2 regions of the Massilia sp. W12 genome follow, and region 1 is predicted to be linked to the other one. Evidence: predicted binding sites of a transcription regulator. Region 1 holds the regulator's gene; the other holds the start of a gene.
The links. The regulator LexA, encoded in region 1, represses DNA repair genes until DNA is damaged. The targets are predictions, from matches to a motif close to ACTGTATNNNNATACAGT.
Positions count from the first base shown of each region.

Region 2: a site for LexA is predicted at 1,925-1,942, ahead of recA (recombinase RecA). Genes of this name have one in related genera too.

Region 1 is NZ_CP147776.1:2,965,647-2,981,850, reverse strand. It holds gene V8J88_RS11900 (glycosyltransferase) at 1-190, shown strand, start outside; gene V8J88_RS11895 (glycosyltransferase family 2 protein) at 187-2,601, shown strand; gene V8J88_RS11890 (methyltransferase domain-containing protein) at 2,598-3,308, shown strand; gene V8J88_RS11885 (glycosyltransferase) at 3,305-4,504, shown strand; gene V8J88_RS11880 (methyltransferase domain-containing protein) at 4,514-5,944, shown strand; gene V8J88_RS11875 (hypothetical protein) at 6,214-7,344, shown strand; gene V8J88_RS11870 (AMP-binding protein) at 7,355-10,735, shown strand; gene lexA (transcriptional repressor LexA) at 10,878-11,591, opposite strand; gene rpsF (30S ribosomal protein S6) at 11,986-12,351, shown strand; gene priB (primosomal replication protein N) at 12,364-12,648, shown strand; gene rpsR (30S ribosomal protein S18) at 12,684-12,974, shown strand; gene rplI (50S ribosomal protein L9) at 12,999-13,451, shown strand; gene V8J88_RS11840 (replicative DNA helicase) at 13,628-15,013, shown strand; gene V8J88_RS11835 (DUF47 domain-containing protein) at 15,088-15,714, shown strand; gene V8J88_RS11830 (inorganic phosphate transporter) at 15,733-16,204, shown strand, end outside.
Region 2 is NZ_CP147776.1:3,898,679-3,914,882, forward strand. It holds gene recX (recombination regulator RecX) at 37-534, opposite strand; gene recA (recombinase RecA) at 650-1,771, opposite strand; gene V8J88_RS15695 (response regulator transcription factor) at 2,043-2,717, shown strand; gene V8J88_RS15700 (ATP-binding protein) at 2,714-4,126, shown strand; gene V8J88_RS15705 (sodium/substrate symporter small subunit) at 4,116-4,382, shown strand; gene V8J88_RS15710 (VC_2705 family sodium/solute symporter) at 4,379-6,397, shown strand; gene V8J88_RS15715 (methyl-accepting chemotaxis protein) at 6,425-8,095, opposite strand; gene V8J88_RS15720 (carbon-nitrogen hydrolase family protein) at 8,378-9,421, opposite strand; gene V8J88_RS15725 (MarR family transcriptional regulator) at 9,857-10,318, shown strand; gene V8J88_RS15730 (ExeM/NucH family extracellular endonuclease) at 10,856-13,903, shown strand; gene V8J88_RS15735 (NF038129 family PEP-CTERM protein) at 13,967-14,578, shown strand; gene V8J88_RS15740 (S41 family peptidase) at 14,642-16,051, opposite strand.

The DNA of each region.
Region 1 (16,204 bases):
CTGCATGCGCTTACTGAATTGTCACGCGCTCCTGCATGCGCCGGCCCCGGCTGCGCCCGCCTTGCATGGCGCCATGCCGGATTGGGACGGTGAAGTATTGTGTCCCGCACCACAACACAGTGCGCTGCAAATCTTACAAGCGCTGAAAATCGCCCCAAGCAGGCGCCGCAAAAAGGAGCGCGCCGCATGAGCGCGTGGCGCGGAGACATTGAAGCATGCGCCGACGGCCTGTTGTATGGCTGGGCCGTGAATTGCGCGCAACCGCAGCAACGCGTCACGCTGGAAGTGTTGCTGGATGGCGAGCTGGTGCAAATCCTGCTGGCGGATTGCCATCATCCGGGCTTGCCGGATTGCGGTCAGGCCGACGAGTGTCATGGTTTTGTGCTGGATCTGTCGCGCTTTATGCAAAGCAGCGGCGATTTGCAATTACGCGTCGCCAATGGCGGCCCGATGCTGGGCCGGCCCTGGCCGCTCAAGCAAGTGCAAGCCGCTCAGAGCGGTTGGCGGCAATTGGTGTTTTCGGATGGCGGCCTGCGTTTGCTGGGATGGGCGCGCGACCCGCATTACCCCGACCGCATTGTGCAAGTGCAAGCCTGGCAAGGCCAGCGTTTGCTGGCGCAGGGCAAGGCGGACAGCTGGCATCCTGCGATGCGAGGTTTGAAACTGGGACACCATGGTTTCGTGCTTGATTTGCCGGCCAGTTTGGCCGATGGCGGCTTGCACCGGGTGCGGGTGCAGACAGCGGACGGCGAAGAATTGCCCGGCAGTCCGCTCGATGTTTGCCTGTACGCGCCGCCGCCGCAAGGAGAGCAGAGCATGCAAGCCTTGCTGCAGCAATATCAGCGCTATGCGCCGCACAGCCTGGGCTGGCCGGCCTATGCGGACTGGCGCAGCGACTGGGATTGGGGCGCGCGCAGCGATTTGTTGCCCGCCGCCGCCCCCGCCGCCATCGTGGTCGTGCTGTATGGCCCGGCGCAAGCCGATTGGCAGAGCAGTTTGCACAGTCTGGCGCAAAGCGGCGTCACTTGCATTATCTGGCGCTTGGATGAGGAAGGCTGGCGGCGCCTGTCGCCAGAGCCGCAAAAGCTGCGCGCCAAGCATGCCGCCAAACCCGACCTGTTGCAAGATTTGGCGCAGGCGCAAGCCATGTTGTGCCTGCGCGCCGGCGACAGCTTACGTCCGGCGGCATGCCTGCAATTATGGCAGGCGCTGTGCCTGAGTCAGGCCGATGCGGTATATGCCGACAGTGAACATGCGCAGGGTGCGGATTGGCAAGCCTGGTTGAAACCGGCCTGGAATCTGGACTATGCCCTGGCCAGCGATATGGCGCTGGAAGGTCTGATGTGCCGCGCCGCGCTGGCCTTGGCGCAGGCCGGCAAATTGGAAAAACTGGCTGATTGGACTGCCTTGCCGGCCTGGAGCTGGCGCTGTCTGGCGGCCGCGCAAGACAATATCGCGCATTGGCCGCATGTGCTGTACCGCATGCAGCGCCCGCTGCCACGAGAAGAAAGAATCGCCCGCGCCGGGGCCGCACAAGCCATCTTGCAGCAGCATACGCCGGGCGCGCGTTTGCGCAGCTTGCAACAGATTGCCGCATTGGCGCCGGATTCGGTGTTGCCGCCGCGCCGGATTGTGGAGAGCGATGGCGATTGGTATGCGATGCGCAGCTTGCATTGGCCCAAAGTTGCGGCGGCGGAATTGATTTCCATCATTATCCCCACGCGCGACGCCTTGTCCTTGCTGCAGAGCTGCCTGGACAGCCTGCGCCAATACGCCAATCAGGCGCCCTATGAAATTCTGATTGCCGACAATGACAGCCGCGAGCCGGAAACGCTGCAAGCCTTTGCCGCCTGGCGCAAGCAGGGGGTGCGCATCATTTCCTGTCCGGGCGCGTTTAATTTTTCCCGCATCAATAATCAAGCCGCCGCTGCCGCGCGCGGCGACAGTCTGCTGTTTTTAAATAATGATGTGCAAGCCCTGCACCCCGGATGGCTGGACGCCATGCAGCAACGCCTGCGCCTGCCCGGCGTGGCTGCGGTCGGCGCCAAATTGCTCTGGCCCAATGGCATGGTGCAGCATGGCGGCGTGTTGCTCGGCGTGGCTGATGTCGCCGGCCACTACGGCAATTGCTGGCATGAAACCGAACCCGGCGCCTTTGGCCGCAATCAGCTGGATTGCCGCGTCAGCTGCGTCACCGCCGCCTGCATGCTGGTGCGGCGCAGCGCGTTTGAGGCGCTCGGCGGCTTTGATGAGCAGGCTTTCCCGGTCGCTTTTAATGATGTCGATCTGTGTTTGCGCCTGCGGCAGCAGGGCGGGGCGGTGTTGTGGACGGCGCAAGCTTGTCTCTTGCACGCCGAATCCGCAACCCGGGGACATGAAGACAGCATGCAGAAAAAAGCCCGCGCGCGGCGCGAAATTTACGCCCTGCGCCAACGCTGGGGCGCAGCGCTGCAAAGCGATCCGGCCTATCATCCGGCGCTCAATCTTGAGGCCCAGGCCCCATCTTTTTCCGGGCTGGCGCTGCCGCCGCGCGCACGCTTGCTGCGCCCCGCGCTGGACGCCTGGCCGGCCCGTTTGACATACGATCTGAAGGAGACATGATGCATCCCGCCAATCCGGCAGAACTGGACATCCCGGTTTCTCACAGCCTCCCCAGTCCTTATCTTGAATCCGGCCTTGCGCTCGATCCGCATGCGCATTCCAGCAGCACGGCTGAGTTGCGCTATGTCTTGCATGTCGGTTGCGGACGCGCGGCGCCGGAGCGCCTGCCGGCCTGCTTCAGAAATCCGCAATGGCGCGAAGTGCGTCTGGACATTGACCCGGCGGTGGAGCCGGATGTGGTGGCCAGCATCACCGATTTATCCGTGGTGCAAGACGCTTGCGTCGATGCGGTTTGGTCATCGCACAATCTGGAGCATCTGGAAGCCTATCAAGTGCCGCTGGCGCTGGCTGAATTCCGGCGCGTTTTGAAAAGCGATGGCTTTGCCTTGATCACCTTGCCGGATCTGCGCGCGATTGCGCGCCAGATTCTGTCCGGTAATCTGGAAAACACCTTGTATGAAGCGCCCTGCGGCCCGATCCGCCCGATTGATATGTTGTTTGGCCATCAGGATTCACTGGCGGCAGGCAAGGTGTACATGGCGCACCGTTGCGGCTTCACTGCCGACACCCTGGGACAGGCGCTGGCCGAAGCCGGCTTTGACGAGGTGCGCGTGATTGAAGGTAAGCGCTGGGATTTATGGGCCCTGGCGACGATGCCGGATATTGACCCGGCCATTTTCGATGAATTAGCTAAAGTTTCAGCATGAATTATTTATTTATCCACCAGAATTTCCCTGGCCAGTTTGTCCATCTTTCTCAAGCCTTGGCGGAGCGGCCCGGCAATCGCGTAGTGGCGCTGGCGATGAATAAAAACCCGGCCCCGGCCAAGGTTGAAGTCCATCATTACAATCTGCTGCGCCGTCCGGCTGAGCAAGTGCATCCGATGTTGCAAGACATGGAAAGCAAGGTGTTGCGCGGCGAAGCATGCGCCGCCAAAGCCATGCAGCTCAAGCACAGCGGTTTTACGCCTGACATTATTGTGGCGCATCCCGGCTGGGGCGAACCGCTGTTTCTCAAAGACGTTTTTCCGCGCGCCAAAGTCGTGATGTATTGCGAATTTTTCTACGGCATGGAAGGGCGGGATGTCGGCTTTGACCCTGAATTGCCGCAAATGACCTTTGATAAACAATGCATATTGCGCCTGAAAAATAACGCCAATCTGCATGCCTTGGATATTGCCGACGCAGCGATTTCGCCGACCGAGTGGCAAAAAAGCACGTATCCGGCCTGGGCCCACAACAAGATTTCTGTGATTCATGACGGCATCCGCAGCGATCGCTTGCAACCGCGCGCAGACGCCCGCATCCGTCTTGGACGCGAAGGGCAGTTGCAGGAATTCGGCCCCGGCGCGGAAATTTTGACCTATGTGGCGCGCAATCTGGAAGCGGTGCGCGGCTTTCATATTTTCATGCGCAGCCTGCCGCACATTCTCAAAAAGCGCAAAAAAGCGCGCGTGGTGGTGGTGGGCGGCGACGATGTCAGCTACGGCGCGCGCTTGCCCGGCAATCTGACCTGGCGCGAACATATGTTGCGCGAAGTGGGCGAGGGGATTGATTTAAGCCGCGTCCATTTTGTCGGCAAAGTGCCATACGGCACGTATCTTGACTTGTTGCAAGTGAGCAAAGTGCATGCCTATTGGACCACACCGTTTGTATTGTCCTGGTCGTTTTTGGAAACTGCGATTTCAGGCGCGCCGCTGATCGCCTCCGCCACCCAGCCGGTGCTTGAATTTGCCGAGGAACTGGGCGTGCGCACGGTCGGCTTTTTTGATCACAAAGGCTTTGCCGAGGCGATTTGTGAAGAGCTGGCAAGGCCGCCGGTGGCGCGTCAGGCCAAATTTTTGCAAAGAATTGAACACGATTGGTGTTTGCAACGCCAGCTCGATTTACTGGCGCAACTGTAAGGACAAGATATGGCATACCAGAGTTTTCCCGGCCAGGCTGGCGATTCAGACAGCCAGGCTAAATTGCAAGCCTTGCGTCTGCCAGCGCTGAGCGGCGCCCGGGTGCTGGATCTGGGTTGTAATGAAGGCTATTTTTCCGCCTATGCGCAGTATGCCGGCGCGCGCGAAGTGATCGGAATCGACATCAACCCCGATTTTATTGCACGCGCCCGGCAACGTTTTCCGGCCTCAAGCTATCCCGGCCTGCAATTTATCGTGCAAAGCTGGGAGCAATTGCCGCCCGGCGAATTTGATCTGATCCTGCTCACTTCCTCCCTGCATTACGCCACCGACCAGACGGAGCTGATTACGCGCCTGATGTCGGCCTTAAGCCCCGGCGGCGTGCTGGTGTTGGAAATCGGCGTGGCGGCGGGCGAGCACGCACAATGGCAGGAAGTGGCGCGCTCGCGCGATGTTTGTCTGTATCCGACCTGGGGCCAAATCCACCAGACTTTCGCACCCTGGGTCTGGAAAGAAGTCGGGCCTAGCGTGGCGCAAGCCGGCGATCCGATCCCGCGCCATGTGTTCCACCTGCGCCGCCGTTTGCCATTTGCCTGGCTGATGTTGCAAATTCCCGGCAGCGGCAAAAGCACCATCAGCCGCGCCTTGTTTGCGCAACAGCAATGCTGCCTGATTTCCGGCGACCAGAGTATGCTGGCCCTGGCGGCAGAGCAGGGCGACGCCGCCGATGTGCAGCTGGCGCAAGCGGTGCGTCAGGATTTCAATCCAGCCCAACTCGACGCCGCCATGCGCCGTGTGCTGACGCAAGGCTTATTGCCGCGTCTGTTGGCGTATTGGTTGCAACAGGCGCAAGGCCAGGATTTTGCGCTGGATGCTTTTTTGCCTTTGGAATATCACGCCGCCTTGCGCGAGGCTTTGCAACAAGCCGGGTATTGCCCTGTGCAGATCATGGCTTACCACCCTGGCGTTGGCATGGCGCCGCAGATAGATGCACAGCAAATGGCGCACAGCTGGCGCCAGCTTTTAGCGGCACAGGCAGCCGCCGCCAACCAAGACCAGACCTGCGTGGTGCGACTCTTGCCGCAACTGCCATTTACCGGCGTGCGCGGGCATTGGGATCATTTAAGGCTGGCTGATGGCCGCATCTGGCTGTCCGGCTGGGCCGTGAATGATGAGGGCCGCCTGCCGCGCTATGTGCAAATCCGCATCGGCCAGCAATCTGTTCTGATCGACAATTTCCGCCAGCGCACGCGCGTCGATGTGCAACAGTATTTCAAACTTGATCACCCCATGCTGGGCTGGGAAATCAGTCTGGATGCGCCTGCAGATGCGACGCGCGAGGACCTGTTGCGGCAAATCAGCATCTATGGCGGCAACGATCCTGCCTCTATGTACGGGCCATTTGGCATCGCACCCTATGGCGTAAAAGAGCACCCCTGATAGAAAAGGGCGCCAGCGACTGGCTTGGCATGCGACCCTGCTTTACAAAAAAACAGGGTCGCAGACGAATACAAAAATTGCTATATAGATATCAATTTGCATGTATGTGAAAGGAAAATTTTCACTTTATTTCCAATTGACAACAAAAACACTGTGTCCATACTCCCGCTGCTTGAACGACATCGCCCCAAAACCCGGCGTATGCAGTCATCAAAATGCGGCAGCGCCGGGTTTGCGGGTTATCTCAACCCAATTCAAACAGGTGCTCTATGGCATATGCGCAAGCTTCCTTGCAAGGTTCCGGCATCGCCCTGCCGGCCCGCGTTGACACGCAGCGTTTTACCGAAGTTGATCAGGAAATGCGCGCGCGCCACGGCCAGAGCCGTGAAACGCGTGAATCGATTAAACGCTTTGTCGGTAATTCCCGCATCAATGTGCGGCACTCGATCAACCCCTGTTGGGTCGCGCCGGAAGATCGTGATCCGGCGATTGAAGACATTTTCACCCCCTACGATTTCGACCCGCCTTACCATGTGCGCGCCAAATTCTGGCATGAGCATGCGCCGCAGTTAGCCATCAAAGCCGCGCGCGCCGCCATGGCTGACTGGGGTGGCCCGGCTTCAGAGATTACCCATGTGGTCACCACCAGCACCACCGGCTGGGCTGAACCGGGGATTGCAGTCGCCATCATCGATGCGCTCGGCTTGTCAGAAGACACACGCAAAATCGAAATCAATATCAATGGCTGTTTCTGCGGCGCCAGTTGCATGCGCACTGCGCGCGACATCGTGCGCGGCGGCGAAGCCGGCTCGGTGCTGGTGGTGGCGGTGGAATTGGCCTCGGTGCAGTACAACATCACCGAAACTGATATGTCCAGCCTGGTTTCTTCCGCCCTGTTTTCCGACGGGGCCGGCGCGGTAGTGATCGGCTCCGGGCCGGGCCGCTGGCGCTTTGAACAAGCCGGCATGTCCCTGGTGCCGGATTCGCGCCATTTGCTTGGTCTGACCCCGGATTATGAAAACGGCTCGAATGCGACCAAGATGTTTTTAAGTCCGGATGTCGGCAAAGCATTGGCGCGCTACTTCCGTGAAATGCGCGGTAAAGGCTTGCTTGATGACATGCTGAACTGGCGCCAGCATGGCAAGCCTGCCTTGGCAGTGCACCCGGGCGGGCCGAATATTCTGGAAGGCATGAACGGCGTATTTCTGGAGCGCGGTTTTGCCGATGACTGTCTGGCGGCGTCTTATACCACCTTGCGCGAAACCGGCAATCTGGGTTCCGCTGCAATGCTGTTTGTGCTGCACGATTTATTGCAATCGATTCAGCATCCGGAATTGATCTACCTTGCATTCGGGCCTGGCGTCACGGTCGAATGGGGGCGTATGATCAAGTGCGCATAAGGAGTGCGCCATGCAACCGTCTCCCTCACACATCCTGCACGGCTTGTATGAGATCTGTGCGCGTGATCCGCAGCGCACCCTGTTCGTATTTGTCGATGAAATGGGGCGCGAAGTCGAACACCGCAGCGCAGCGCAATTGGTCGAGCGCATCGAAAGACTGGCGAATTATCTGGTGGAAGGTTGCGGGTTGCAGCGCGGCGATGTCGCGCTGCTGATTTATCCGCCCTCGATGGAATTTGTCGAAGCGTATGCCGCCTGCCTGTTAGCCGGCATCATCGCCGCGCCGGTCTATCCGCCGAATGTGGCGCGGCCGCAAAATGATTTATTGCGCTTAAACAAGGTGGCGCAGCAATCCAAGGCCAAGGCCATGCTGACCAACCGCGCCTACCGCTGGGCGGCGCGCATGAGCAGCGCTAAAGACATGTTCAGCGGCAGCAATGCGCGTTGGCCGGAATTGCCATGGTATGTCACGCAAGGCTTGTCCTGGTTTGGCTCGCGTAAATTGCAGGCGTATGAGGCGCAGGCTGATGATGTGGCGATTTTACAATTCACCTCCGGCTCGACCTCGATTCCCAAAGGGGTGCGCATTACCCACCGCAATCTGATGCATCAGCTCGACTTGAACGCCGATCTGCTGGGGATTGAAGAGGATTCGCGCCTGGCGATGTGGGTGCCGCAATACCACGATCTGGGTTTGATCAGCGGCATTACCGCCGTTTTGCGCGGGCGCGGTTGCCTGTGGTTTATGTCGCCGCTGGCGTTTTTAAAGCGTCCCGCCGCCTGGTTTGATATGTTGCACAATGTGCGCGCCACGCATACCGCCTCGCCCAATTTCGGCTATGAGCTGGCGGTGCGCAAAACCACCCCGGAGCAGCGTAAAAACTGGGACTTGCGCAGCCTGAAAGTCTTCATGAATGCGGCAGAACCCATCGTGCCGGAAAGCATGGATAACTTTATGCGCGAATTTGCCGCCAGCAAGCTCGATGCGGCGGCCTTTTGTCCGGCTTATGGCCTGGCCGAACACGCGGTCGGCGTCACGATTTATGGGCGGGGACGCATCAGAATCGACCGCGCCACCCTGGTCGAGCGGCGCTATGCGCGGATTGATGATGCGCATGGCGAGCTGGAACTGTTTGCGTGTGGCAGCCCGCGCGCCGATGTCAAACTCGCCATCGTCGCGCACGGAGAGAATCAAGCTTTGCCCGAACGCAATGCCGGCGAAATCTGGGTGCAATCGGATAGCGTGGCGGATGGTTATGAAGGACAGCCGGAACTCAGCCGCGAATTTTTCCAAGCCCAATTGCAAGGCCATACTGGCTACTGGCTGCGCACCGGCGATATCGGCTTCATGCATGAAGGCCAGCTCTACATCACCGGACGGTTAAAAGACCTGGTCATCATCCGTGGCCGCAATATGCACCCGGAAGATATCGAAGAATCGGTGCGGCGCTGTCATCCCGGCATTCGCGCCGGGGGGGTGGTCGCATTTGCTGTGCCAGGGCAGGGCACAGAAGACTTGGTGTTGTTAGCTGAAGTCAATGACCCCGAACATGATAATCTGGATGAGATTTTGCAGACGCTGAAATACCGCATCGGCGAAGTCTGGCAATTGCAAGCCACGGTCGGCCTGGTAGCCCCGAAAACCTTGCGTAAAACCACCAGCGGCAAAATCCAGCGCGCCGCCAACCGGCAAGCTTATCTGGGCCAGCAATTTGAGTTGCTGCAAGTCAATCAAGTGCGTCTGGCCGACTCGCACCTGGCCTTGGCCGATCTGGATGTGCGCGCCACCTTGCGCGACTTGCCGTTGGAAGATCGCTTAGGCTGGATGGTGGAATTTGTGCGCCAGCATGCGCAAAGCAAGATGAGCGGCGACTTATCAGGCTTTGGCGCGCGTGACTTTTTGCCAGACGCCGGGCTGGATTCGGTGGCGGCGGCGGAAATTTTAATGTCGCTGGAAGAGCGCTTGCAAGCCGGCTTGAATAACAGCCTGTTTGTGCAACATCCCACCCTGGGCGGCGCAGCGGCGCGCATATTAGAGAGCTTGCAAATCGAATTCATGGGTGAAGAAGCGCCGATTGAAGCCGAAACGGCGATGGATTTCCGCCCCGCGCACCGCTCCATGGCTCCGGCCTCCACCCGCGTCGCCATGGTTGGCGGCGGCGTTGGCGCGCTGGTGGCGGCGCTGGAGATGGCGCGCTGCGGCTACCGCGACATCACCATCTTTGAAGCCGACAGCGAAGTCGGCGGCAAAGTCCTGACCCACACCACCGCCGATGGCGAACACATCGAGCTGGGGCAAAACGTCATGACCGATACCTATGATCTGATTATGGAATTGGCGCATGAATTGGGCTGTCCAGTGGAGAATATGGAATCGGTATTGCGCTTTTGGGACGAGGAATATGGTTTTGAAGAGCCGCCATTGCGCCGCACCGCGCGCCCCTGGTTCCAAAACTTTTTGAAAGCCGGACGCCTGCAGGCCAATCTGCGCCTGCCATTCCCCAGCATGATTGACCCTGCGCACGATATCAGCATGCTCGACTTCATGAAAACGCAACGCCTGCGCAGCCCGCACCCCATGTATTACATTGATTGGAATGCCATGGGTTACGGCTTGGATCACAGCATTTCTGCGGCTTACACCCTGGCTTATTTTGATGTGATTGGTTTGCTCGGCAATATTTGCTATTTCAAAGACGGCAATCGCAGCCTGTGGCGCAAGCTGGCGCAACATCTGGAGCAGGATTGGGGCGTGAAAATCCTGCGCAATACCCGGGTGGAGCAAGTGCGCGGCGGCGCGGCGCATGCCGAGCTGCGCGTGCAAGGCGAGTGGCGCGAGTTTGATGAAATCCTGCTTGATTTGCCGCCGGATCAATTGCAAGGCGTGTTGCATCCTGATGAGGCATTTGCGCCATATCTTGATCGCTTCCAATACTTTGGCTATGTGGTGTATGGCTTCCGCGCCACCGGCTTGCTGCAGGAAGGCATGGTGGTTTATCCGCACCATATGAGCAGCCTGGGTAAAACCTTGTTATTGCAATCCTGCCATCAACACAAGGGTTGGTATATTGCCTGCATGTTCAGTGCAGATGCGGGCGGCGCCAATCTGCAATGGCTGGATGAAGCCGCTATGCGTGAGGAGTTGCGCGCGCAAGTGCAGCGCATGGGCGGGGAAATCACCGAGTTTGGCGTGTACAGGCACTGGACGTATTTCCCGCATTTGCGCGAAAACGTGGTGAACACGATGCGTGAAATTGAGGGCTTGCAAGGGCAGCGTCATCTGTGGGCGACCGGTTCCTGGCTTTCCTTTGAAACCATCGAGCACGTCGCGCGCCATGCACGGCATTTGGTGCGCACTTGCTTTGATCCTTCGTTTGCGATGCAGGATTAGGGGCTTGTGAAGGCTGGAATCGTCTGATTCAAGCAAGTCCGCAAATCACGGGCTTGCTTTGAATCAGACCGCTGCGCCATGGCGCCAACTTGATGCGGGCGCGGCACTTATGCAAAACGCGGCTTTTCTGCCGCGTTTTGCATTAATGCCAGCTTCGCAATAAACCCACCGCCAAGCCTTCCAGCGCAAATTCTTCACTGTCAGCCGCGACCCGGATCGGTTTGAAATCCGGGTTTTCCGGCAGCAGTTCAATCACATTGCCGCTGCGCTGATAGCGCTTGACCGTGACTTCTTCGCCGATGCGCGCCACCACGATCTGACCGTTGCGTGCGCTGTCCACTTTTTTCACCGCCAGCAAATCGCCTTCCAGAATGCCGATATCCTTCATCGATAAGCCGCGCACCTTCAGTAAATAATCCGGCTTGGCGGAAAACAGCGAAGGATCGACATTGAAAGTGGTTTCCACATGTTCCTGCGCCAGAATCGGCGCGCCTGCCGCGACCCGGCCCACCAGCGGCAGCGCCAGCAGATGCGGCGCCGCTAAGGCGGCCACAGGGAGGGCAGGGGAGGATGGCGCGCTTCTGGCGCTGTGTTCTTTGATGGTGTCGGAAATGGCGGCCGGGCCGGTGCCGGGCAGAACGCCCATATTGCGCAGGCGGATGCCGCGTGAGGTGCCGGGGGCGATGTCGATCGCGCCTTTGCGCGCCAGCGCTTGTAAATGTTCTTCCGCCGCATTGGCGGAACGGAAGCCCAATTCCGCCGCGATTTCCGCGCGTGTCGGCGGAAAGCCGGTGTTTTCAATCGCCTGCCGGATCAAATCCAGGATTTGCTGTTGGCGTGCTGTCAGTTTTAACATATTCTTTCCCCAGTGAGATGGCTGCGCGGCGCAAACCGCACTTGCCGGACGCGCTTGACTGCATCGCATCCAACGCCCCGTCATTGCACACAGCGGCCCGGCGCTGCCATTGGCGGCAGACAGCCGGGATGCGCTTTGCTGTGCATATAAACAGTCTGTATTTTTGTACAGCTTGAATGCAAAATGCAAGCAGAATCTGCGCAAATCCACTAAAAATTGCTGCAGTACAGCGCATGATCGCGAGAAACAGCCCGCCGCCGCAGATTTTCCAGGCCGAAAATGCGTATAAGCCTTGTCAAGCCGGATCTGATCCGGTATAGTCTCGGGCTTTTCTTCCCACACCCGCGTTGACGCCGGGGTGGGCGTTTCCTCAAACTGTCCATAAGGAGTTTGCATGCGTCATTATGAAATCGTATTTATCGTACACCCCGATCAAAGCGAGCAAGTGCCCGCCATGATCGAGCGTTACAAGTCCACCGTCACCAGCCGCAGCGGCGTGATCCACCGCGTGGAAGATTGGGGCCGCCGTCAACTGGCTTACCCGATCCAAAAACTGCCGAAAGCGCACTATATCTGCATGAACATCGAGTGCGACCATGACACCCTGGTCGAACTGGAAACCGCGTTCAAGTTCAATGACGCCGTGCTGCGTCACCTCACCGTGAAGATGAAAAAAGCCGAAACCGCACCGTCGCCGATGATGAAATCGGTGCAGCGCGATGACGCTAAAAGCCATCGTAACGAAGCACAGGCAGCCTGACTTTAATTCGCAGTGAACCGTTTTTCCCTGCAAGCCGCGATTATCGAGCGCGAAGCAATGCGTTATACGCCGGCCGGCATCCCGATTGTGAATGCGACGCTGTTTCACAGCGGCGCGCAAATCGAAGCCGGGATTGAGCGCAGAGTCGAAATCGAAGTGACTTGTCAGGCGGTCGGCGCACTGGCGCAAAGACTGGCGGATTTGTCAATGGAGCGCAGTTATCTGTTTCACGGCTTCATGGCGAAAAAGCACCGCCAGGGTAAAAGTCTGGTCATGCATATCATGGACATCGCCTGAATCTTCAGGCACAGCAAAGACACAGGAGCCTCATCATGGCATTCGGTAAGAAGTTTGACAAAAACAAGATGAAGTTGAAGGAAAAGCGCAAACAGCAAAATCCGCTGTTCAAGCGTAAGAAGTTCTGCCGCTTTACTGCGGCGCATGTGGAATCGGTGGACTACAAAGACATCGACACCCTGAAGGACTTCATCCAGGAAAACGGCAAAATCATGCCGGCCCGCCTGACCGGCACCAAGGCGCTGTATCAGCGTCAGGTTGACACCGCGATCAAACGCGCCCGTTATCTGGCCTTGCTGCCGTACACCGACCTGCATACGGCGTAATTTCAAGGCATCCTGGAGAAAAACATGCAAATCATTTTGTTGGAAAAAGTCATTAATCTGGGCAATCTGGGCGATGTGGTGCGCGTCAAAGATGGTTACGCGCGCAACTTCCTGATCCCGCAGAAGAAAGCCCGCCGTGCGACTGAAGCCGCCGTGGCTGAATTTGAAGCCCGCCGCGCTGAGCTGGAAAAAGCCGCCGCCGCTACGCTGGCTGCTGCACAAGAGCAAGGCAATAAACTGTCCGGTCTGACCGTGCAAATCACGCAGAAAGCCGGCGTGGATGGCCGTCTGTTCGGTTCTGTCACCAACCACGACATCGCTGACGCACTGTCCAAGCAGGGTTTCCCGCTGGCCAAGGCGCAAGTGCGTATGCCGAATGGCCCGCTGAAAGTGGTGGGCGATCACGGCGTGTCGGTTGCTTTGCATACCGACGTGGTGGTTGATGTCACCGTGTCTGTGTTGGGCGAGCACGCTTAATCGCAGGCGCTACGGCGCATGAAAAATGCCGGGTTTTCGCACCCGGCATTTTTTTGTCCAAACGCAGGCGTTCATACCTGATGATTGTGACAAGAGTGTGACATTTCCCTCTAATTTTTTGATTCCTGCAGGTAACATATGTTAAGCCGCACAGGGAAACAGGTATAATGCGCGCCATGAACGCCGCCGCAGATCCGCAAATCGAAGCCTTGCGCATCCCACCCCATTCAATTGAAGCCGAGCAATCGGTGCTGGGTGGTTTGCTGCTGGATAATGCCGCCTGGGATCGGATTGCCGATTTTATCCGGGCGGAAGACTTTTACCGTTACGATCATCGCGTCATTTTCGAGACGCTGGTGAAACTGATCAACGCCAGCAAACCGGCTGACGTGATCACCGTCTATGAAGCCTTGACCACACTGGGCAAGGCGGATGAAGTGGGCGGCCTGGCTTATCTGAACGCACTCTCGCAAAACACCCCGTCTGCCGCCAACATCCGGCGCTATGCCGAAATCGTGCGCGATCGCGGCATCTTGCGCAAACTGGTCACGGTGGCCGATGAAATCGCCTCCAATGCCTTGAATCCGCAAGGCAAGGAAGTCAAGCAGATGCTGGACGAGGCTGAATCCAAGATTTTCGCCATCGCCGAAGAAGGCTCGCGCGGGGCCAAGGGCTTTGTCGCGATTCAACCACTGTTGACCCAGGTGGTGGAGCGCATTGATGAGCTGTACAACCGCGACAGCAGCAGTGAAATCACCGGCGTGCCGACCGGCTTTATCGATCTCGACCGCATGACCTCGGGTTTGCAGGCCGGCGATCTGGTGATTGTGGCGGGGCGTCCTTCCATGGGTAAGACCGCGTTTTCGATCAATATCGGTGAAAACGTGGCGATTGATTCCGGTTTGCCGGTGGCGGTGTTTTCCATGGAAATGGGCGGCGCCCAGCTTGCCATGCGTATGCTGGGTTCGGTCGGCAAGCTCGATCAAGGCCGTTTGCGCACAGGTAAATTGGTTGATGAAGACTGGCCGCGTTTGACCTACGCGATTCAAAAGATGAATGAGTGCCAGTTTTACATTGATGAAACGCCGGCCTTGAATCCGATTGAATTGCGGGCCCGTTCGCGCCGCCTCTCGCGCCAATGCGGCAAACTCGGTTTGATCATCGTTGACTATTTGCAGTTGATGACCGTCAGTTCGCCGGGGGATAATCGCGCGGCGGAAATTTCTGAAATTTCGCGCGGCTTGAAAGGGCTGGCGAAAGAATTGCATTGTCCAGTGATTGCGCTGTCGCAGCTCAACCGCTCATTGGAACAACGTCCGAACAAACGCCCGGTCATGTCCGACTTGCGTGAATCGGGCGCTATTGAGCAGGATGCGGACGTGATCCTGTTCATTTACCGCGACCAGGTGTATAACCCGGATTCGCCGGACAAGGGCACTGCCGAAATCATCATCGGCAAGCAACGGAATGGCCCGATTGGCGCAGTGCGGCTGGCCTTTTTGGGTGAATTCACCAAGTTTGATAATTATGCCGGGCCGAATGCGGTGTTCGACAACGAATAAGCCCGGCGGATAACGATTACCGGACCCATCCTTCTTTGAATGCGCAGCATGCGCTAACTTTCTGAGAGAAAAACATGTTTGGACGATTAATGCCCACCGAGGGCAAGTTTTTTGACCTGTTCAATCAACACGCTGAATTTTGCTTGAAGGGCGCACAGGAAATGCTGTCCCTGATGCGCAACTTTGATGATCTCGATATCCGTGTGCACGCGATCGAGCAAATCGAACAGCAAGCCGACAAGGTGACCACCGAAACCATCGAGCTGCTGCACAAAACTTTCATCACCCCCTTGGACCGTGAAGACATCCACAAACTGATCACGCGCATGGATGACATTCTGGATTTGATGGAAGACGCGGCGCAAACCATTTCTCTGTACGACATCAAAGCAATCACGCCGGAAGCGGTGCGCCTGTCCGAGCTGTGCCTGGAATGCGTGCAAAAAGTGCAGGGCGCGGTGCGTTTGATCCAGGATTTGGATAATGCGCGCGAAATCATGAAGATTTGCGAAGAAATCGACGGCCTCGAATCCAAGGCCGACCATGTGATGCGCGCCGCCATGTCCAAGCTGTTCCGCGATGAGCCGGACGTGAAAAACCTGATCAAGCTCAAAGCGATCTATGAAATTCTGGAAACGGTGACAGACCGCTGCGAAGACGTGGCCAAGATCATCGAAGGCATCGTGCTGGAAAACGCATAAACCGCGAAGAGATATCCCATGCAAACTCTGCAAATCAGCATTTATGTGCTGGGCGGCCTGATTCTCTTAGCGCTGCTGTTTGACTTCATGAATGGTTTCCACGATGCGGCGAATGCCATCGCCACCGTGGTTTCGACCGGCGTGTTAAAGCCGCAGCAGGCGGTGGCGCTGGCGGCGTTTTTCAATTTCATCGCGATTGCGGTGTTTCATTTGAAAGTCGCCAGCACCATCGGCAAGGGCACGATTGAGCCTTCGGTGGTGGATCATTATGTGATATTCGGCGCCCTGGTCGGGGCGATCACCTGGAATGTGGTGACCTGGTATTACGGCATCCCGTCTTCCTCCTCGCATGCGCTGATCGGCGGCCTGGTCGGTGCGGCGGTGGCCAAATCCGGCACCGACGCGCTGATCTCCGGCGGCCTGATCAAAACCATCAGCTTTATTGTGCTGTCGCCGATGCTGGGCTTTATCTTCGGTTCGCTGATGATGG
Region 2 (16,204 bases), 930 kb from region 1:
CATCCCCTCTGCTCGACTGACACAAATGAAGCTGGATCAATCCTGATCATCATCCGGCGCGCCTTTCAAGACTTGGCGCACCACTGCTGCAGAAAAACCACGCTGCGTGAAAAAGCGGAATTGCTTTGCTTTTTCCTGCGCATCAGCGGCCACCTGGCCAAACTTTCTGCGCCACAATTGCTGCGCCCGGTCCAGCTCATCTTGCGCCAGATTGCTTTTCATTTCCTGCAAATCTTCGCCTTGCACGCCATGGCTTTGCAGCTCTGCCAGAATCCGGCTGTTGCCATAACGGGCCGAACGGCGCTTGACCAAGGACTCGGAAAAACGGCTGTTCGATAGATACTGCGCTTGTTCCAAGGCATCCAGCAAAGCAGACAAATCATCATCCGGGCCGACATGCTGCTCCAGCTTGCGCGCCAATTCCACGCGGCTGTGTTCGCGCATCGAGAGAAGCCGCAAGGCGCGTGCTTTCAAGCTGAGTCCTGGCCGCTTGCGCTTTGCTTGCGGCGCCGGAGGAAAGTCATCGTCTGTCATCATTCTTTTTTACGGCAGAAGGAAGCGCTGCGCGGCTGGGCGTGGCAGTCAAACCAGGTGCGTATGCCGGCTCAAACCCGGCCCGCAATACAAAGCCTGCGGGCCGCTCATACGCTTATTCGACCGCTTTTAATTTTGCATCGCCCTTGCCTTCTTTGCCTTCTTTGGCGGGCGGAGCGACTGGAGTGGCCGGTTCCACATATGGCGGCAACTCGCGCACACCCAAGGCATTGCGCACCTTGTTTTCAATTTCATGCGCCAGTTGCGGACGGTCTTTCAAATACATGCGGGCGTTGTCCTTACCCTGGCCGATGCGCTCACCGTTATAGCTGTACCAGGAGCCGGATTTTTCAATAATCTTGGCGTCGGCGCCCAGATCCAGAATCTCGCCTTCGCGCGAAGTGCCTTCTCCGTACAGAATGTCGAAGTGGGCTTCTTTGAAGGGCGGCGCCACTTTGTTTTTCACAACTTTGATCTTGGTTTCGCTGCCGATGACTTCGTCGCCGGACTTGATGGAGCCGGTGCGGCGGATATCCAGTCGCACGGAAGCATAGAATTTAAGCGCATTGCCGCCGGTGGTGGTTTCGGGGCTGCCGAACATCACGCCGATCTTCATGCGGATCTGATTAATAAAGATCACCAGGGTATTGGTGCGGTTGATGCTGCTGGTGAGTTTGCGCAGCGCTTGCGACATCAGGCGGGCTTGCAAACCGGGCAGGGAGTCGCCCATATCGCCTTCAATTTCGGCTTTCGGCGTCAGCGCCGCCACCGAGTCAATCACCACCAGATCGACGCTGCCGGAGCGCACCAGGGAGTCGGTGATTTCCAGCGCTTGTTCGCCGGTATCGGGTTGCGCCACCAGCAAATCAGACAGGTTCACGCCCAATTTTTGCGCATACTGCACATCCAATGCGTGCTCGGCGTCGATAAAGGCGCAGGTGCCGCCCAGTTTTTGCATTTGCGCAATCGCTTGCAGCGTCAGCGTGGTTTTACCGGATGATTCCGGGCCATAGATTTCCACCACGCGGCCACGCGGCAAACCGCCTACGCCCAATGCGATATCCAGGCCGAGCGAACCGGTCGAGACCACCTGGATTTCGTCTTCCACGGCGCCGGAATCCATGCGCATGATGGCGCCTTTGCCGAATTGCTTTTCAATTTGCGCCAGGGCGGCGGCGAGCGCCTTGCTTTTTTCTGAAGCGATGCTGGCCAAAGCAGCGGATTTCTTATCTTCCATGATCGTCCTTTTCTGGCGCCGGAGGGCGCACGGGTTGAGCGGGGAAACCTGCGCCAGGGCAGTATTTCCAGCCTGGGTTCGCAGGCAAAACCGGCATTGTAGCCAAGCGCGGGGGCTTATGTGTTTTGCTGTGCGAACTTGCTGTATGCGACTACTGTATAAAAATACAGCCTCATTGGCAAGCGTTTTCGCATCTTTTTCGCCCGCCGTCGCGCCGCATGCGACTGTGCGCGCCCTATAATGCAACTTCCTTCCCTTGCCGCCAAATGTGATGCGTATCCTGCTTGCTGAAGATGACAGTGTGCTGGCTGATGGCTTGACGCGCGCCTTGCGCCACTCTGGCCACGCGACAGACTGCGTGACTGATGGCGCACAGGCGGATCTGGCGTTAAGCACCGGCGAATTTGATCTGCTGATCCTGGATCTTGGCTTGCCGAAAATGAGCGGGCAGGAAGTTTTGCGCCGTCTGCGCGCGCGCAATTCGCGCCTGCCGGTCTTGATTTTGACGGCTGCCGATTCGGTTGAGCAAAGGGTGCAGGGCCTGGATCTGGGGGCCGATGACTACATGGCCAAACCGTTTGCGTTGTCTGAACTGGAGGCGCGCGTGCGGGCGCTCTCGCGTCGTGGCGGCGGCGGCCCGGTGTTATTGCGCCATGGCCGGCTCAGTTGGGATAAAGTCAGCCGCCAAGCCTGTATTGATGATATTCCGCTGGAGCTTTCGGCGCGCGAACTGGGCGTGCTGGAAATTCTCTTGCAACGCAGTCCGCGCCTGGTCTCGAAAGAACAGCTGGTCGAGCACTTGTGTTCCTGGGATGAGGAAGTCAGCCACAATGCAATCGAAGTCTATGTGCATCGCCTGCGTAAAAAGCTGGAGGCGGGCGGCTTGCGCATCGCCACCGTGCGCGGTCTCGGTTACTGTCTGGAAAAAGCCGGAACGCCATCATGAGTCCTAGCCGGCGCGAAGCGCATGCCCATCCTTCGCTGTTTGGCGAAATTCTGGATTGGATGTTGGCGCCCTTGCTGGTGTTATGGCCTTTGTCGATTGCGCTGACCTGGCTGGCGGCGCGCGCCATCGCCAATCAAAGTTTTGATCAGGCTCAGGAATTGCAATTGCGCACTCTGGCGCAGCAATTGCAGACAGATGCCGCCGGTTATCATGCCGCGCCTGATTTATTGCGGCGGCAAAATCTGGCGGATGAGCATGATCAACGTTATCTGCAATTGGTGCTGCCAGGGCGCCAACAGCAGCAAGGCGACGCCGGTTTGCCGCTGCCCGGCGCCGAGGCCAAGGACAGCGCGCGCGTGAGCTGGCGTAATGCGCGCTATCAGGGACAGAGTGTACGCATCGCCAGCCTCTGGTTAAACGATGGCGCCGGCCAGGCTGCTTTGCTGCAAGTGGCGGAAACCTTGAATAAGCGCGCACTGCTGGCGAATCAAATTGTGCGCGGAGTGATTTTGCCGCAATTCCTGGTCTTGCCGCTGCTCTTGTTTCTGGTCTGGTTTGCCCTGGCGCGCGGCCTGGCCCCGCTCACCGCTTTGCAGCAACGCATGCGTGCGCGCGCCGCCGGCGATCTGCGCCCCTTGCGCGAATCGCATGTGCCGGAAGAAATATCGCCATTGATGCAGGCCATGAATGACATGCTGCTGCGTCTCGACGCTGCCGTGCAACAGCAAAAACGCTTTATCGCGGATGCCGCCCATCAAATGAAAACTCCGCTGGCCGGCATGCGTATGCAAGTCGAATTGGCGCTGGCCGATGATGCGCGCGACAGGCCGGAGGAGGTGCGGCGCTCTCTGCTGCAGCTGGCCAAAAGCTCAGAACAGGCGGCGCATCTGGTGAATCAATTACTGGCGCTGGCGCGTCTGGAGTCGCCTCTGCCGGCCACGCCGCAGCGCGTCGATCTGCGCGCGCTGGCGGCGCAGGTCATGCAAGACTTGCTGCCGGGCGCACTGGCGCGTCATATCAACTGCGCATTCGAGGCTGACGCGACAAGCGATTGGCGGATGCAGGGACATGCCCTGCTGCTGCGCGAAATGATCAGCAATCTGCTGGATAACGCGATCCGCTACACCCCTTGCGGCGGGCAGGTGACGCTGCGCATGCAACACTTGCCCGGCTGCCTGCAATTGGCGGTGGAGGACAATGGCCCCGGCATTCCGGAGGCGGAGCGGGAGCGGGTGTTTGAGCGTTTTTACCGTATTTTGGGCAATAGCAGCAGCGGTAGCGGCCTGGGGCTGGCGATTGTGCGCGAAATTGCGCGCCAGCATCACGCGCATATTGAGATTGACGACGCCAAGCCCGGTTGCCTGATCCGTTTGCGTTTTCCATTGCATGAGGCCAGCGATGCGTATTGAATCAGGCAGCGGCTGGCGCCGCACGCTGCGTATCAGCAGCTTCCTGCTGTTGCTGTGGCTGGCGCTGAATCTGGGGCTGATGGCCGCTGCGCTGCAATGGCCGGCGCTGTTGGAATGGGATCTTGGCGGTTATCCCCTGCCCTTTCTGATTTGTGCGCAAGCGCTGCCGCTGGCGTATTTGCTGCTGTGCGCGCTGACCCGCAGCCTGCTCGCGCCAGGCGCATCTACTGAGGCGCGGCGGGAGCGTGAGCCATGAGTGTGCGTTATCAGCAGGCTTTGCGCCGCTACAGTCTGCGCTTTGGCGTGATCTTGGCCGGCTTTCTCGGCGTGCTCAGCTTACTCGAAGCCGAAGGCTTGCCGCGCCAGTGGAGCGGTTACTTTTTCCTGTTCGGGGCCACCCTGGCGTATGCCGGCATCGGGCTGTCGCACCGCACCTCCAGCCTGGAACAGTTTTATGTCGCCGGGCATCGCATTCCGCCGCTGTATAACGGCATGGCCAGCGCGGCGGACTGGATTTCCGCCGCCAGTTTTATCACGATTGTCGGCGCCTTGTATGTGCAAGGGTTCAGCGGTTTTGCCTGGTTGCTGGGCTGGAGCGGCGGTTTTTGTCTGTTGGCGATATTGATCGCTCCTTTTTTACGCAAATTGCCGGCTTACACCCTGGCGGATTTTTTAGCGCAACGCTACGCCCCGGACCAGGCCGAAAAGCGCGATGCGCTGCGCCTTGCCGTGGCGGCGGCCACTATTGTGATCAGCTTTATTTATGTGATTGCGCAAATTTATGCGGTCGGCTTGATCACTTCGCGCTTGATCGGCGTTGATTTCAGCAGCGGCATTTTTCTCGGTCTGGCCAGCATGCTGGTGTGCTCGTTTTTAGGCGGCATGCGCTCCCTGTCCTGGACCCAGATTGTGCAATATCTGATTTTGTTGCTCGCCTTTGCCCTGCCCACCCTCTACCTCGGCTTGCGGCATCACAGCCTGCCGCCCTTGGCGTATGGCGCGGCGGCGCAAGAATTGCGTCAGGTCGAGCGCGTGCAAGCACAGGATGCAGCAGAGCAAGCGGTGCGGCAACGTCATTTGCAAGCGGCGCAAGCGCTGCAGGCGCAAATTGCCGCCTTGCCGGAATCCTGGCGCCAGGGACGCGAGCAGCGCCGCGCCGCCCTGGCCAGTTTGCGCACCCGCAACGCCAGTCTGGATCACATCAGAAAACTGGAACAGGAATTGGCGCGTTACCCGGCTTCGCCGCAAGACGCGGCGCGCCTCTGGAAAAAAGAAGCGGCCCAATTGCAAGAGCGCGCACAAGCCCCGCCCAGCCTGCTCACGCCGCAGCAAAACGGGCAGGCGCAAACACGCAATTTCATCGCCCTGGCGTTTTGTCTGATGGCGGGCACCGCCGCCCTGCCTCATCTGTTGATGCGCAGCATGAGCACATATCACAGCCATGCAGCGCGCGAGTCTATTTTCTGGGCCTTGTTTTTCATTCTTTTGCTCTATCTTTGCATTCCCGCGCTGGCGCTTTTGCTCAAACTGGAAGTCTGGCAACAATTGCATGGCGTCAGCTATCAGCAGCTGCCCGCCTGGATTGATCATTGGCGCAACCTGGAACAATGGCCGGCCCTGCTCAGTCTGGAGGATTGGAATGGCGATGGTCTGGTGCAATTGAGTGAATTGAATCTGGATCCGGATATTCTGGTGCTGGCGGCGGCGGATATCGCGCATATGCCGCATCTGTTCGCCGGCTTGCTGGCCGCCGGCGCGCTGGCGGCGGCGCTATCCACCGCGGATGGTTTATTGCTGACCATAGGGAATACCCTGACGCATGATATTTATCACAAAACCCTGGCCCCGGAAGCTTCCGCGCAAAGGCGGGTGGTGTTGAGTAAATTGGTGTTATTGGCGCTGGCTTTTCTGGCCGCCTATGTGGCTTCGCAAAAGCCTGCCGATATCGTGTCCCTGGTAAGTGCGGCATTTTCACTGGCGGCGTCTTGCTTATTGCCGGTGCTGGCGGCGGCAGTGTTTTTCCCGCGCGTAGGGCGGCGCGCCGTGCTGGGCGGCATGGCGGCAGGCGCCGGCGTTTGTATCTGGTATTTACTGCGCTGCCATCCCGCACTCGGCGGACACGCCGGCAATGCGATATGGCAATTACAAGCGCATGCCGCCGGCGTATTCGGTTTGCCGGCGGCCTTGCTCTGCATGTTTATCCTGTCACGCTGGGAACAACCATCGCAAATGGCTTTGCTGCATTGGCGCCGTCTGCATGAACGCCAATAAAGCGCTGTGCAGGATGCAACGCCATTCTCAGGCGCGGCCCAGCGCAGCTTTGGCGCGCGTCTTGGCAGCCAGCGTTTGGGGCATAGTTGACGGCAAACGCAATTGCGGAGCTTGCTGCGTCAGCGCACTGACGCCGGCTGCGGTTTTATGCAATTTGAATGTGCCAAGCAACTGCGCTTGCTGCCGCGCCTGTTCCTGCAAAGCTTCAGCGGATGCGGCAGCCTGCTCCACCAAGGCGGCGTTTTGCTGTGTCACATGATCCATTTCAGAAATCGCCTGATTGATTTGCTCAATCCCGGCGATCTGCTCATTGCTGGCGTTGCTGATTTCGTTGATGATGCCGGAGACTTTTTGCACGCTCTGCACCACATTTTCCATTGTGTCCCCGGCTTGCGCCACCAGCCGGCTGCCGTCTTCGACTTTTTGCACAGAGTCGCTGATCAGGCCTTTGATTTCCTTGGCCGCGCTGGCCGAGCGCTGCGCCAGACTGCGCACTTCCGCCGCCACCACGGCAAAACCGCGTCCCTGCTCGCCGGCGCGCGCCGCCTCGACTGCGGCATTCAAGGCCAGGATATTGGTTTGGAATGCGATGCCGTCAATCACGCCGATGATGTCAACAATTTTGCGCGATGAGGAATTGATCGAATCCATGGTTTGCACCACCTGTCCCACCACTTGACCGCCTTGCAGCGCAACCGCCGATGCGTCATGCGCCAGACGATTGGCGTCGCGCGCATGTTCAGCATTTTGCCGCACGGTGGATGTCAGCTGCTCCATCGATGAAGCGGTTTCTTCCAGTGAGCTGGCCTGATGTTCGGTGCGGCTGGATAAATCCTGGTTGCCGGCGGCAATTTCAGTGGAAGCCTGGGCCATGGTTTCTGCGCCGTTTTTAATCTGTCCCACTACCTGGCCCAATTTATCGCGCATGGTGCGGATGGAATATAAGAGACTGTGCTCATCGCCGGCGCTGGTCTCAATCTGCACCGCCAGATCGCCATGCGCGATGCGCTCGGTGATTTCAGCAGCATAGTGCGGCTCGCCGCCCAGCTGCCGCAAAATCGAACGGCGGATGAAAAACGCCAACAAGCCGCCAGCCAGAAAAGCCGCCGAACTCAAGAGCACCACCAGCTCCATATTCAGTTGCGACTGCTGCTGCACATTGCGCCCGGCCAGGTCGATGATCTGGCGCTGCCGCGCAATCACCCGGTGCATGCTTTCCAGATACGCATTCAGCGCCGGGTACATATCCTGCTCAAAAAACCGGTTGGCAACCTCAATATTGCCGCTGTCTTTTTCTTTGAAGGCCTGCGCGCGCGCTTTTTGATAAGCGCTGCGCTTTTCCTGCGCCTGCTGCAGCAAGTCTTTCAAACCGGGATCGCTGATGCGTTGCTTGATCTTTTCGCGGATATCGTTGACCACGCCATTGGTTTTGGCAATCCCGTCAAGGAAATATTTTTGCTGCGTGCTGTCCGGGCTTTTCGCGGCAGCGATGGTGCGCACCATACTTGCTTCGATATACCCATACCATTGCGCAATCAGGCGCTCGTTTTGCAATTCCTCGCTCAATAATTTTTCCATGGTCAGATTGGTTTGCTGCATGCGCCAGCAACTCAATCCGGCCACCACAGCCAACAACATCAAAACCACGCCAAAGCCGATTGACAAACGGGCTCCCACTTTCATGTTTGAAATTTTCATGTGAACTCTCCAGACAAGGAAGGCGGCGCTGAAAACAGGGACGGACAGCCGGACATGCGCCACAGACTGGACAGCATGCCCGTCTGCAGCTGCTGTGCACAGCTGAATTTCTGCGGAGAATCACAGCATGAGGCTTGCGCCGCCAGCCGCAGCACTGCGTGAACGGAAAGACAAGTCAATTCATGCAGTGCGCTGGCGCAGGATTACGCAGGATCGCTACGTCTTTGCCGCCATTACAGACAACCGGAATCACCGGCACGCCACAGGGACGCCAGCATTGCGCTAGCTGTTGGAGCCGGAAGTGGCATCGCCGGCGCCAAGATCGGGCCAGACCGGAGGGTTATCCTCCAGCCAGGTAATGGGTTTTTTGCGCGAGCGGTCCACCCGCACATCAAAAATATCAAACCGGTTGTAATAACCAACCACATCATGCAATTGCTTAGGCTCAACGCACTGTTGCAAATCCATGGTGCAATATGCAATGCCCTCTTCTTTTTGCAGGCAATCGCCAATCTGCGCGCCGGTCGGATCGACAAACATCGAAGCCGCCTGCGGCGTATGGTCTAAAATCGCCGCCACGGCCGGGTCGCGCTGCACCAGAAAATCGCGCATCGCCTTGTCCATAAAACCGGCGCAACTGATGCCGAACAACTTGCCTTCAAACGCATGCGCCGCCAGGCGGATGCGGTTGGCCGCCAGATTGTCATAATTGCCGTTTTCGCCCGGCGTCTTGGTCGGCCATACGCTGGGCCAGGTGGCGATATGAATTTGCTCCCCCTGCGCCAGCAAAGCATAACGCGCCAGCGGATTGGTGTTTTCACCGCATATCAGCATGCCTATCCGTCCCAAACGGGTGGCGGCGACTTGCAAGCCGGCCCCATCGCCGGGAGCCCAGACCAGTTTTTCATAAAAGGTCGGCATTAATTTGCGATGGTGCGAGAGCAAGCGGCCTTCGTCGCTGATCAAAAGATTGCTATTCCAGATGCCGCCGGAGGAAACCGGATTTTTTTCGCTGATGCCGATTGAAATAAAGACTTGATAACGGCGCGCGGCGGCCGCGATCAAGGCGATTTCCGGGCCTGGCGTCTCCAGACTGTGCGCCACCATGCGGGCAAATAAATCGTGATTGTGGATCGGCGCCCACAAGCCGGCCCAGACCGGGAAGGCGGGAATGAAAGATTCGGGAAAAGCGATTAATTGCGCGCCGTTGCGGGCCGCCTCTTCGATCAAAGCCAGCGCTTTCTGGGTAGTGGCGTTCTTATCGAGAAACACCGGCGCCACATGCATCGCGGCAACTTTGCAAACTGGCATATGATCTGGATTCATCAGTGCAACTCCCACAGAGGTCGGTGACAAGACTGCCTGAACTTCTGCCAGTGTACTCTTTGCCGGATAAAAGAAAAGGGGCGTTGCAAGTCCGGCCCGTCTTTTTTTATTATTCAGCGTAATTACTGACTTTTTGCCAATTTTATACAGACGGAAGGGTGCAGATTGCTATGGCGCAGTAATCTGTGACGGAAGAAAAAAGGGTGACATCACCCCAGCATCTGTGTGTCACCCTGAGCGCATTGTGACAGCGAAAGCGCCATCAGAAAGCGGGAAAGCAGGATCGATTATATTTGCAGAAATGCTTCAAGGCCAAGCCTTTTCTCAATGATACAATCCTGCCCACACAGGGCCGGCACACCAAATACCGCACATAGCAACGTCCGGCGCGTCTGCGCACTGTCACGATACGCAGGCATATGGGGAGAGATTCAAATGAGCGCAAATCAGGCGCAAAGCCAAGTCAGCAGCAGCGCAATGCGCAATCTGCGCAGCATCATGCGCGCCAACGCCGCCTGGTCCGCCTGGGTTGAAAAGCGCTGCGGCGTCACCGGCGCGCAACTCAACGTCTTGCAGGAACTGCAACAGGAACCGGGCATGCGGGTCGGCGATTTGGCGCAAAAACTGGCGATACACCAATCCACCGCCAGCAATTTGATCGACGGCCTGGAAAAGCGTGGTCTGATCAATAAAATGCGTGAAGAAAGCGATCAGCGCGTGGTTCGCCTGCAACTATCCGAAAGCGCGCAAACCTTGCTGCAAAACTCACCGCTGCAAGCGCGCGGCTTGTTGAGTCAGGCTTTGCTGCAAATGGATGATGACAGCCTGGAGCAGCTCAATAATGGTTTGGTCAGTTTAATGTCGGCAATGGAAAGCCTGAGCAAACTGCTCGGCTGATTGCAATCCACACGCAAACTGTACTGCACGCCAGCCCCTAGGGATTTCACTCTACAACATTGATTGACAGAAAAATCCCTGCTTCTGCAGATTACGTTTTGTCACGCTTAAAAACAACCATCAGCATTAAATTCAGAGTACCCAAAAGGCATTTCTCAGTTACAAAATTGCCTGATGGAAAGCCGTCAAATCGCCCTCTTTCCCTTGTCACGCCGATTTTCAAGGTATTTTGTTTTTTTCGCAATCCGGTTATCATATATTCATATCTTTATGACAGGAATATTTTTGCGCTTAGATCAGTTCCAGCATTTTCGCCGGGATTGTAAGAAATTGATGCCAAAAAAGTCTTTTTTTTGACATATTTCCGCACTATAATTGCGCCCGGTCTTGTCAGACTGATAAAAATTGCCGTGCAGCATCAGAAGTAACAAAAATACAGGCAACCCTTCCCGGTTCCAATCTCCTGACATTGACAGCAATCGCTTGCCCGGTTTGCAAGCAAGACTCCCGCTTACTTTTTAAAACAGGAAACACTCGATGAATAGCCCCGTAGCATCTGTCCCGACGCGCGCCCAAGGCCAGCGCGTGCGCGGCCACCAAGCCCCAGGCCGTATGACTTTGCTCGCAGCCAGCTTTGCTGTCCTGTCAGCTTTCGCCACCCCTGGCTTTGCAGCGTCTGATGTGGTGATCAGCCAGATCTATGGCGGCGGCGGCAACACCGGCGCCACCTACAAAAACGATTTCATCGAACTGTTCAACCGCAGCGCAAGCGCGGTTTCCCTGAACGGCTGGAGCGTGCAATACGCCTCCGCCACCGGCACTTCCTGGCAAGTCACGACTCTGCCGAATGTCACCCTGCAACCAGGCCAATACCTGCTGGTGCAACAAGCTGCCGGCGCCGGCGGCACGCAAAATCTGCCGACCCCGGACAAAGTGGGCAGCATCGCCATGTCCGCCACCTCCGGCAAAGTGGTGTTGGCCAATATCAGCACCGCTGTGAGCGGCCCGACTGCCGCCGCCGTGATGGATCTGGTCGGCTTCGGTACGGCAACTTCGTTTGAAACTGCGGTCGCTGCTTCTCCGTCAAGCACGCAATCGATTGCGCGCGCGAATGATGGTTGTAATGACAGCGACAATAATGGCGCAGACTTCATCGTCGGCGCACCGAATCCGCGCAATACCGCGAGCGCTTTCAAGCAGTGCCAGGCGACGCCGGCGAATCAGCCTATCGTGCCGCAATGCCCGTCCAGCCTGGACGTGGCGAATAACGCCGGCGGCAGCGTAGCTTTGTCCGCCAGCGACGCTGACGGCATGGTCAATCAAGCCGCACTGGGCAATCCCCAATCCGGCATCAGCTTGAGCGGCTTCAGCCCGGCCGCCGCGAATGGCGCCGCCGCGAATGTGACGCTGAATGTGGCCGCAGGTCTGGCCACTGGCGCCTATCCGGTGCAAGTCACCTTCAACAACGATCAAAACCAAAGCGCCAGCTGCACCATCACGGTAAATGTGCAAAGCCCGTCCGCAGTGACGCGCAGCATTCCGCAAATCCAGGGCAATGGCGCGACCAGCCCGCTGGTGGGCACGGTGCAAACCACTGAAGGCGTGGTGACCCTGAAGCTGGCCACCGGCTTCTACATGCAAGACGCCCAGGGCGATGGCGACCCCACCACTTCGGACGGCATTTTTGTGTACACCGGCAGCACCGCCAACACCATCGCCGCCGGGCAAAAAGTGCGCGTCACCGGCACGGTGGCGGAATTCACCGCCGGCGACGCCGCCCGCCCCATCACCCAGCTCGCCAGCGTGACCAAGCTGGAAACCCTGGGCAATGGCTTTAACGTGACGCCGGCCAATCTCAGCCTGCCGCTGTCGCACGCCAATGAGATGGAACGTTACGAAGGCATGCTGGTGCGCTTTGCCAACCGCCTGACCGTGGCGCAAAACTATTTCCTGGGCCGCTATGGTCAGCTGACGCTGTCCGCTGGCCGCCTGGAAATCCCGACCAACCGTTACCCCGCCGGCTCGCCGGAAGCGCAAGCCATGGCCACGCAAAACGCCGCCAGCTGGATTGTGCTGGATGACGGTCTGTCCACCCAAAACCCGAACCCGATTCCCTTCATCGGCCAGGACAACACCGTGCGCGCTGGCGACACCGTGAGCGATCTGACCGGCGTGGTTGACTTCGGCCTGATCACCTCCAGCGCCACCGGCCCGACCGGCTACAAGCTGCAGCCGGTTGTGACCCCGGTGTTTTCGCGTGACAATCCGCGCAGCAACGCGCCGGAATCTGTTGGCGGCAATATCAAAGTGGCCAGCTTCAATGTGCTGAACTACTTCACCACCTTCGCTGACGGCACGACGTTTGACGGCAAGACCGGCCAAGGCTGCAGCATGGGCGGCGTGGTGAATAAGAGCAATTGCCGTGGCGCCAGCAACTTGAATGAATTCAACCGTCAGCGCGCCAAGATCGTGCAAGCGATCAAAGCCGTTGACGCTGACGCAGCCGGTCTGATGGAAATGCAAAACAATGGCGATGTCGCCATCGCCACCCTGGTGGATGCATTGAACGCCGCCACCGCACCGGGCACTTACGCCTATGTGCCGGCGCCGGCGCAAACCGGTGACGACGCGATTCGCGTGGCGATGATCTATAAACCGGCCAAGCTGTCGCTGGCCGGCGCATCGCTGTCCGATACTGATGCGATCAACAACCGTCCGACCCTGGCGCAAACCTTCCGCGCCAGCAATGGCAAGAAATTCTCGCTGGTGGTCAACCATCTGAAATCGAAGAGTTCCTGCCCGGGCGACGGCAGCGCGAATGATGATCAGCGCGACGGTCAAGGTTGCTGGAATGCGCTGCGCGTACAACAAGCGCAACGTCTGGTCAACAGCTTCATTCCGCAAGTGCAGGCGGCCGCCGGCGACAACGATGTGCTGGTGATTGGCGACATGAACGCGTATGGCATGGAAGACCCGATCCGCACCATGATGAACGCCGGCCTGGTGTCGGAAATCGAACGTCATGTGCGTCCGCACGGCGCGCCTTACTCCTTCGTGTTCGATGGTTACAGCGGCTATCTGGATCACGCCCTGTCCACCGCCTCGCTCTCGCCGAAAGTCACCGGCGTGACCGAATGGCACATCAATGCCGACGAGCCGACCGTGATCGACTACAACACCGAGTTCCGCAACCAGGACTTCTACAGCGCCACGCCGTACCGCGCGGCTGACCATGATCCGGTGGTGATCGGTTTGAATCTGCAAGCGCCGTATGTGGACGCCAGCGCCAGCTTCACCACTTTCGCCAGCGGTCTGGTGTTCAATCGCAGCACGCAAACCTTTAACGGTTCGCTGACGCTGCGCGCGAATGCGGCTGTCAACGGCCCGCTGCAAGTGGAACTGAGCGGCCTGCCGGCCGGCGTCACCCTGAAAAACGCCACCGGTCTGCGCAATGGCGTGCCCTACATCACCTTGAATCAAGCGATCAGCGCAGGTCAGGCTGTGAGCGTGCCGCTGTCCTTCAGCAACCCGAACAAGGTTGCGATCAACTACAGCGTGAAGATCTACTCCGGCAGCTTCAACTGATGCGAATGGCGCGGCTGGCTCACGCCGCCGCGCCGGTGACTGAACAATGTATTGAAAGGAATCATGATGTTGCGTAAAACTTTATTGGGTCTTTCCCTGTTGGCGGCTTTTGGCGCGGCGCAAGCCGAAACCTGGCATGTTGAAGTCGATACCAGCGCCCTCTCCGGCCTGGGCTTTTTCGATTTCCAATTCAATCCGGGCGCATTGGATGCCGCCAGCGGCACAGCGCGCGTGAGCCGCTTCCAGGGCGTGCTGGATGCCATCGGCGCGCAAAACAGCGGCGATGTGTCGGGCGCTTTGCCGGCTTCCTTGAATTTCGCCAACAGCCAGTCTTACAACGACGTGTTCCAGGCAGTGCAGCTGGGTGGCCGTTTCAGCTTCAACCTGGATTTTGACGGCGACATGCTGCGCAATCCGAATGGCATTGGCAGCGCATTTGCGTTCTCGATCTATGGCGCGGATGGCGCCAGCGTGCTGGGTCAGGCTGACGCCGCATCCGGCAGCCTGCTGACCTTCAACCTGGGCCAACCGGGCATGGCGGTATCGCATGTGGTGTTTGACAACCAAATCATCGCCGTTTCCAGCGTACCGGAAGCCAGCGAATGGGCCATGCTGGCCGGCGGTCTGGTGGCGATGGCGGCATTTGTGCGCCGCCGCCGTCAACAAGCGGCTTGATGCTGTAAAAAAAGCCGGCTGCGCAAGCCGGCTTTTTTATTTCCGCCATGGCGCCGCCCTGCGCTACAGCTTCGATTGCTGTTGCATTCGCCTGACAACAGCCTGCACCAGGCTATCCGGCGCGCTCACATCATCTTGCATCAGCCAATCCGGGCTTAACAGCTGTTCGCTAAAACCGCCTTGTGGCCGCGCCACCCAAAACCTTGGTATGACGATGAATAACTTGCTGTGCGGCAGCGTCACATACTGAATCCCCCCGGTAGAACGCGAACGCACATAAGCCGCTTCCCCCGCCAGCGTGGCAAAGCCAAAATCCTGCATCACATTCGCAAATTGCACCGCCGATGAATAGGTGCGGCGGCCAATCAACAGCACGACTTTCCCCTTGAAACGGAGCGGGTTTGCCAGCTGTGGCTGATGCCATGTGTTGATTTGCCCGTCAATCACCTGACCTGCCGGCTCGGCGGGCGTGGCGCGGCTGGCGATCACTTTCTTTTTCGAGTGAGACCCCGCCCGGAATGGCTGGTCTGCCAGGTAGGGCATGACATGCTCAAGCCAGACTGAATCATTCCCGCCACGGTTTTCCCGCACGTCAATAATCAGCCTGGTCGCGCCAGAGGCTTTCATCTGTGTGAAGGCTTGTTTGGTAAACACCCCCACCGCCGGCTCATCCGGCAGGCTGAACGAGCCCAGTTTCAAATAGGCAGTCTGCGCATCCAGCGCCTGATAGCTGAAAAAGTCAGCGATCTCTTTACCCGTATCCCGGCCAAGCCGCGCAGCCTGTTTGCTGGCCGGCAAAGTCAACTCAGTCAACTTATCGTTTTGCTTTAAGCGCAGCGTAAATTCAGCCGGCGAGCCAAATAAGCTGGCGTAATACAGTTGGAAAGACGGCCCCAGCAAATTGGCTCTGTTCATTGGGGTGTCGCCGTGGCGCAAGGCCAGCAATTGACGGCTGAGCAATGGCGCAACCACGCCATTAATCGCTTCAATGCGTGCGCCACGCCATGCAGTCGCGCCCCCGCCAGCCAGCGCCAGCACAGTCAGCTCGCCATCGGGTTTGACATGCACTTCAAATGGAAAACCACCGCCAATATTGTCGATGAACTTTTGCAGATCGTGTTCCGTTTCCGGCAAATTCACCGACCAATGTCCATCATTGAACAGGGGATTGAGCCTGGCCATCCTGAGCCAGAACTCCTTGGCAGTCAGCGCTTCAGTCAGACTGGCAGCAATTTCAGCGTAAGCCTGTTCCAATTGGGCCGGGGAGGCCGAGTGGCTGATGTCCGGATGAATGGCATCGATATGCGCGCGCAGGCTTTGGAGGTCAGCTTTGAGCTGCGCAGGCGTGAACTTAAGCGCCTGCACAGCAGATTGGCTATCGCGCTCAGGCTGCACATCGTTCGCTGTGCTGCTCAATGGCAGCAGGCAAACACAGCATAGCAGGGACGATGCAAACAGATTTTTAGCAGGCATATTTTCCTTGGTGACATATTCGACAGATGAGCCTGAACAGCTGCTTAGCCCCGCAGCATGACAGAAAATTCGGCAGGCCGCCCGCCTTCTTTGCAGCCTTCCTTGGCAGCTGATGGCGCATATTGTAATGGGGGACAGAAAGCCTGGCAGATT